Regions from separate parts of the Streptomyces sp. NPDC058751 genome, predicted to be linked through region 3. Evidence: riboswitches for the same ligand, from Rfam matches in the RefSeq annotation. Region 3 holds a riboswitch; each other region holds the start of a gene.
What was found. A riboswitch is a leader RNA that binds a small molecule or an ion and turns the genes downstream of it on or off. The one in region 3 is predicted to bind cobalamin.
Positions count from the first base shown of each region.

Region 1 (2,191 bases), on a different contig from region 3:
GAGGAGTCCGGCCTCGTCGGCGCTCGCCGCCGGGTCGGCCGCCCTGCGCCGGCCCGCCTCCAGGAGCCCCGCCTCGGTCACCTGGTCCTCGTTCCCGTCGAGCAGCGCCTCCAGCACCTCCCCGGCCACGTCCCCGGCCGCCTCGCCGCCGACGGCGACCCGCGCGAGGATCACGGCGGACATCGCCCAGTCGAGAGCGGGCGCCCCCTCCTCGGCGCCGGACCAGCCGATGACCTTCGGCCCGTCCGGGGTGAGCATCACGTTGCCGGGGTGCAGGTCCAGGTGCAGGACACGGACACCGGGGTCGGCGGAGATCAGCGCGGGCACGGCGTGCAGCTTGCGCAGCAGCCTGGCCAGGACGAGCCCCGCCTCCTGGGCGGAGAGCAGGCCCTGCCCGAACGCCTCCAGGACGGTCGGCCCGGACAGCCGCTCCATCACCAGGTCCCCGCGGGCCGCGGCCCGCACACCCGGCACCGGATAGCCGTGCGAGCGCAGGTGCTGCATCACCGCCGCCTCGGCCGCGGCGTCGCCCCGGCCCGCACGGTCCCGCCGCAGCACCCACGCCTCGTCGATCTCGTAGACGTCCGCAGAACGCCCCGAGCCGAGCAGTCTCCCGGTTCGCATGACCCGAACCTAGCGGATGTCGCCCAGGTCACCCCGGGCCAGTGCCGCACGCGACAACCGACCGATTCCGCACGGCCGGTAGAGTGTGCGCGTCGTCATCACACCCTTACGAGGAGAAGCCGGTGCAAATCCGGCGCTGACCCGCAACCGTGAGCCACTTCGGTGGTGAGCCGGATCGCCTCGCACGGGACGTGACCGGCTCGTGCCCTCGGCAGCCCGCCGACGGCCGGCACCGTCGAGGGATACGGAGCCGGAGCCGCCCGGATGCCTGAGCGTGCCCGGTGCTGCCCGGCTCCCCGCAGGGAGAGTCATGTCTGTTCGCCGCACCGCAGCGGTACTGGCCGCCACCGCCGTCATCGGGGCGGTCGCCGCACCGGCCGCCACCGCCGCCGGCTCGTCCCCCTCACCGACCCCCTCGGTGGCGCTCCCCTCGGGCCTGTTCGGCTCCGCCGACCCGACCTACGACGGTGTCTGGCGCCAGTCGCTCGCGCTGCTCGCCCAGCACACCGTCGGCGTGAAGCCCGCCGTCAAGGCCGTGGACTGGCTGACCGGCCAGCAGTGCGCGAACGGCGCCTTCGCCGCGTACCGCGCCGACGCGGGTGCCGCGTGCGACGCGAAGACCCAGGTCGACACCAACAGCACCGCGGCCGCCGTCCAGGCCCTCGGCGCGCTCGGCGGGCACGACGACGCCACCGGCAAGGCCGTGGCCTGGCTGAAGTCCGCGCAGAACAAGGACGGCGGCTGGGGCTACATGGCCGGCGGACCCAGCGACACCAACTCGACGTCCGTCGTGATCGGCGCGCTGAAGGCGGTCGGCACGAAGCCCGCGAGCGTCACCAAGGACGGCAAGTCCCCCCACGACGCCCTGCTGAAGCTGTCGACGGCCTGCGACGCGGAGGGCGACGGCGCCTTCGCCTACCAGCCCGACAAGAAGGGCAAGCTCGCGGCGAACGCGGACGCGACCGCGGCGGGCGTGACGGCCGGCATGGGCCAGGGCTTCGTGGCGGCGACCGGCAACGCCTTCGACCTCACGGGCTGCCACATCGGTGACGAGCCCAACCTGGCGGACGCGGCGGGCAACGGCGCCGAGTACCTCGCCAAGACCATGGCGAAGACCTCGTACCTGAAGTCCGCGCTGCCCGGCGCCGAGGACCAGCCCGACTACGGCAACACGGCGGACGCGGTCGTGGCCCTGGCCGCCATCGGCGCGACGAAGGACGCGCAGAAGCCGCTCGCCTGGCTGGAGAAGAACTCCGCGGACTGGGCGGCCAAGTCCGGCCCGGCCGCGTACGCGCAGCTGATCTTCGCCGCGCACGCCACCGGCACCGACCCGCGCGACTTCGGCGGCAAGGACCTCGTCGCACAGCTCAACGCCACGGGTCCCGCCCCGGTCGCGGCCGGCGCCTCGGCGAGCCCGAGCGAGAAGAAGAACGACGAGAAGAAGGACGACGGCGAGGGCCTCGGCGTCTGGTGGATCATCGGCGTCGGCCTGGTCGCGGGCATCGGCATCGGCTTCCTGATCAGCGGCCGCAACAAGAAGCAGCAGCTGTGACCGCCCGTCGGACGA
Region 1 covers NZ_JBHYPZ010000035.1:103,766-105,956, forward strand. Annotated here, with positions in the region: gene ACFW6B_RS28910 (phosphotransferase) at 1-624, opposite strand, end outside; cobalamin riboswitch at 695-825, shown strand; gene ACFW6B_RS28915 (prenyltransferase/squalene oxidase repeat-containing protein) at 935-2,176, shown strand; gene ACFW6B_RS28920 (SCO2322 family protein) at 2,173-2,191, shown strand, end outside.
Region 1: linked by a shared signal. The riboswitch ahead of ACFW6B_RS28915 (prenyltransferase/squalene oxidase repeat-containing protein) and the one ahead of ACFW6B_RS19795 (cobalamin biosynthesis protein) in region 3 are both predicted to bind cobalamin.

Region 2 (2,191 bases), on a different contig from region 3:
GCCCTTGCGCCGGCCGCCCTGGTTCACCGCGGCGACCGAGGCGTCGAGCGTCTTCAGGAACGGGACGATGCCGTTGGAGTGCCCGTTGGTGCCCCGGATCAGCGAACCGCGCGAGCGGATGCGGGAGTACGACAGCCCGATGCCGCCCGCGTGCTTCGACAGCCGCGCCACCTGGTGGTAGCGGTCGTAGATGGAGTCCAGCTCGTCCAGCGGGGAGTCGAGGAGGTAGCAGGACGACATCTGGGGGTGCCGCGTACCGGAGTTGAAGAGCGTGGGGGAGGAGGGGAGGTAGTCGAGGCGGCTCATGAGCCGGTAGAGCGCGGCGACCTCGTCCACCGAGCGGACCGTGTCGTCCTCTGCGAGCCCGGACGCCACCCGGAGCATGAAGTGCTGGGGCGTCTCGACGACCTTGCGGGTGATCGGGTGCCGCAGCAGATAGCGGCTGTGCAGCGTGCGCAGCCCGAAGTAGCCGAAGCGGTCGTCGCCCTCGGCGTCGACCAGCGCGTCGAGGCGGGCCGTGTGCAGCCGCACGAACGCGGCCGTACGGTCGGCGATCAGGCCCTCGCGGTGGCCGACGGCGACCGACTCGGAGAAGGTGGTGACGCCCTGGGAGGCCGCCTCCGCGGCGATCGTGATCGCGAGCAGGCGCGCGGCCAGCCGCGAGTAGGCGGGGTCCTCGGAGATGAGACCCGCGGCCGCCTCGGTGGCCAGTTCGCGCAGCTCGGCCTCGTCGGCGCGGGCGGACCGGCCGCGCAGCGCCGCGGCGGCGACCCGGCCGGGGTCGGCGTCGGGGAGGTCGGCGGTGAGGTCCGTCAGGGTCCGCAGCAGCGCGGTCCCGGGACCGTCGGTCTCCACCGGGGCCTGCTGCGCGGTCACTGAAGCCGGATCGGCTGGCGCGATGGTCACGTGGGCTCTCCTCGCTCGGCACGGGGCCTCGCGGGCGGGCTCGGGGCACACGGGAGCGCTTTCGGGCAGCAGCGCGCCGCGTCCACCGGCCCATTCCGCGAGGCCCGGACGTCGTCGGCACCCGGGCCGGACGGCCGGGGCGCGCTGCCGGCAGGTCCTCGGACTGACGCGGGTGCGGGCACACGCGAACGCGAACACACACAAGTACACCGTTGCGGGACAGTTCCGGATTCGCACCGGATTCCCCTGCGGCGACAGCGACCATGAGCATACATCTTGTGCCGGGCCTCGGGACTGCCCCCACATCTTGTGTCCGCTCGGTGTCCGAGAGCGCTACGGAGTGTGCCGGAGCGTCAACTCGTAGGTGAGCAGCAGGATGTCGTCGAGCTCCGGAAGGGGGTTCCAGTCGCGGCCCGGGGTGCGGGTGAAGCCCACGCGCTCGTAGAGGCGGTGGGCGCTGTGCATGGTGCGCTGGGTGGACAGCACGAGGCGCGCGCAGCCCTCGACGGCCCGCGCCCGGCCGACGCAGGCGCGCACCAGGGCCTCGCCCGCACCCCGGCCGCGCGCCTCCCGCGCGACGGCCAGCATCCGGATCTCCGCCTCCCCGGCGCGCGCGAAGTCGGCCATCGGCCCGGCGTCCGCCACGAAGGTCACGCTGCCGAGCACCCGGTCCCCCTCGACGGCGACCAGCACCTCGGCGACGGCCGCGCGCCCCGCGACGTCCCGCAGCCTCGCGAGGTACGCGTCGCTCTCCCCGAAGTCCAGCAGCCCGTCCCCGAGGTAGGCGCGGGCCGCGATCTCGCCGACGACGGGGTACTCCTCGGGCCGGGCGGGCCGGATGACGATGTCCATGGGGGCGAGTGTGCCCGACCGGCACGGCGACGGGCCGCCGGTTTTCCTCCGACGGCCCGTCACCCCGCCTCCGGGGCAGGTCCCCGCGTCCGGGACGGGTCCCGCGTTCTAGTGGGTCGCGCCCGCCGTGGCCGGCGGGAGCTCGGTGTCGACCCCCGGATCGCCCGCGTCGGCCGTGTAGTCGCCGGGCGAGGTCTCGTCCACGCCCTCCGGGGCCTTGAACGCCCTGAGGACGAAGGTGAGGACGACGGTCACGGCCACGTTCAGGACGAACGCGGTCAGACCGAGGTAGCCGATCTCCCCGATACCGGGAATCTCCTTCGAGTTGCCGCCGAAGTGCTTCTGGGTCGGGGAGGCCACCCCGTAGGCGGCGATCGTGCCGTAGAGCATGCCGACCGCCCAGCCGCCCAGCAGCGCCCAGCGGTGGAACCAG
Region 2 covers NZ_JBHYPZ010000046.1:44,145-46,335, forward strand. Annotated here, with positions in the region: gene ACFW6B_RS33180 (ribonucleoside-diphosphate reductase subunit alpha) at 1-906, opposite strand, end outside; cobalamin riboswitch at 1,038-1,187, opposite strand; gene ACFW6B_RS33185 (GNAT family N-acetyltransferase) at 1,240-1,758, opposite strand; gene mctP (monocarboxylate uptake permease MctP) at 1,867-2,191, opposite strand, start outside.
Region 2: linked by a shared signal. The riboswitch ahead of ACFW6B_RS33180 (ribonucleoside-diphosphate reductase subunit alpha) and the one ahead of ACFW6B_RS19795 (cobalamin biosynthesis protein) in region 3 are both predicted to bind cobalamin.

Region 3 (2,191 bases):
CTCGGTCTCCGGTGCCGTGATGGGCGCGGGTCTCGGCCGCAAGGGCGGTGTGGTCCGCTGGTCCACCGCGACCCGCATGGCCGTCGCCTGGGTCCTCACCCTGCCCGCCGCCGCCCTGGTCGGCGCGCTCGCCGAATGGGTGACCGGTTTCGGCGCCTGGGGCACCACTCTGGTCGCCGTCTTCCTGGTCGGTTCCAGCTTCGCGATCTGGCGGCGCTCGCGCCACGAGGTCGTCGACCACACCAACGTGAACGACGACGAGGAGCCCGCCGGTGTGGTGACGCAGGCCATCGCCGCCGTCGCCCCGCCCCCGGTCGGCACGGTGACCGAAGGCCTCACGGCCACCATCCCGGCTCCGGTCGAGGCCGCGGTGAACCAGCCGGCGCAGTCCCGAGTGGCCTGAGAAACCGAAGGAAGAAACAGCATGCACATCGACTGGTCAGCCCTCGGGTCCGTCTTCGGGGTCACCCTCGGAGTGAGCGTCGCCCTCGTCGCCCTCTTCACCCTCGGCGTCGCCGGCCTCTCCAAGAAGGAGTCCGCCCAGGGCGGTTCCGCGGTCGCGGCGGCCACCGGCGCGTACGTCTGCTTCGCGGCCTGCGCCGCGGCGGTGGCGTACGGCATCTCCCTGATCGTCATGAAGTAGCCCGGCACCGGCGGCCCGGAACCGGGCCGCCCGGAGCGGTACCGCGCGTGGGGCGCGGGACGGAACACCGTCCCGCGCCCCACGCGTATGTGGGCCTGCGCACACTGTCCCTCCGCAGGTCAAGAGCCAGTTGACGGCCGTTCACACCCCGTGGTGGACTGCCGGAGCCAAGTACGGCGGCATGAGAGGAAGCCGGTGAGAATCCGGCGCGGTCCCGCCACTGTCATCGGGGAAGGAACTCCCCGGGAGCCAGGAACTCTCACCGCCGGTCTCGTCGAACCAGGGCGTGGACACCCTGAGTGAGGACATATAGCCATGCGCGGCTGCCCGTTGCCCGTTCCGCCAAGTACGAGGGTTCCGCTCCACCCCACGGCCGGCTGACCCCGTGCGTGCCGATCGCGTCTTCGCGTACGGCGCCGCCGCCGGCCTCCTCGGCGACCTGCTGCTCGGCGATCCCCGCCGGGGGCATCCGGTCGCCGCTTTCGGGCGGGCCGCCGCGGCCGTGGAGCGGACACTGTGGCGGGACCACCGCGGGTGGGGCGCGCTGCACACGGCCGTCTGCGTCGGCGGCGCCACCGGACTCGCCGCGCTCGCGAGCCGTCGCGTCCGCACCTCGCCCGCCGCGTCCGTCGCGCTGACCGCCGCCGCCACCTGGGCCGTCGTCGGGGGAACCTCCCTCGGCCGCGAGGCACGGGCGATCGGCGGCGCGCTCGCGGCCGGTGACCTCGGCGTGGCCCGGGAGCGGCTGCCGCACCTGTGCGGACGCGACCCGCAGGCTCTGGACGCCGACGGCGTCGCGCGCGCCGTCGTCGAGTCCGTCGCCGAGAACACCTCCGACGCCGTCGTCGGCGCCCTGGTCTGGGGCGCCGTCGGCGGTGTGCCCGGGCTCGTCGCCTTCCGCGCGGTCAACACGCTCGACGCCATGGTCGGGCACAAGTCCCCCCGCCACCGGCGCTACGGCTGGGCCTCCGCCCGGCTCGACGACCTCGCCGGCTGGCCGGGAGCCCGGCTGACCGCCGTCCTCGCCGCCGTGGCCGGACCCGACCCGCGCGGTGCCGTGCGCGCCTGGCGCGCGGACGCCCGCGAGCACCCGAGCCCCAACGCCGGGCCCGTGGAGGCCTCGTTCGCGGGCGCGCTCGGTGTGCGGCTCGGCGGCACCCTCTCGTACGGCGGACGGGTCGAGCACCGGCCCGTGCTCAACGGCGCGGGGCGCGCCGTCCACGTCCGGGACATCGAACGGGCCGTACGGCTCTCGCGGCGCGTCGGCTGGCTCGCGCTCGGCGTGAGCGCCGCCGGAGGGGCTCTGCTCTCCGGGGCCGGACGGGCTCTGCTCTCCACGACCGGACGGATTTCGTCCACCAGGAAGGGGCACACCGCATGAGCGGCGGGCTGCTGATCGCCGGGACCACCTCCGACGCGGGCAAGAGCGTCGTGACCGCCGGGATCTGCCGGTGGCTGGTGCGCCAGGGCGTCAAGGTGGCGCCCTTCAAGGCGCAGAACATGTCCCTGAACTCGTTCGTGACGCGTGAGGGCGCGGAGATCGGGCGG
Region 3 covers NZ_JBHYPZ010000020.1:60,943-63,133, forward strand. Annotated here, with positions in the region: gene ACFW6B_RS19785 (anion permease) at 1-403, shown strand, start outside; gene ACFW6B_RS19790 (hypothetical protein) at 425-643, shown strand; cobalamin riboswitch at 780-923, shown strand; gene ACFW6B_RS19795 (cobalamin biosynthesis protein) at 1,029-2,024, shown strand; gene ACFW6B_RS19800 (cobyric acid synthase) at 2,021-2,191, shown strand, end outside.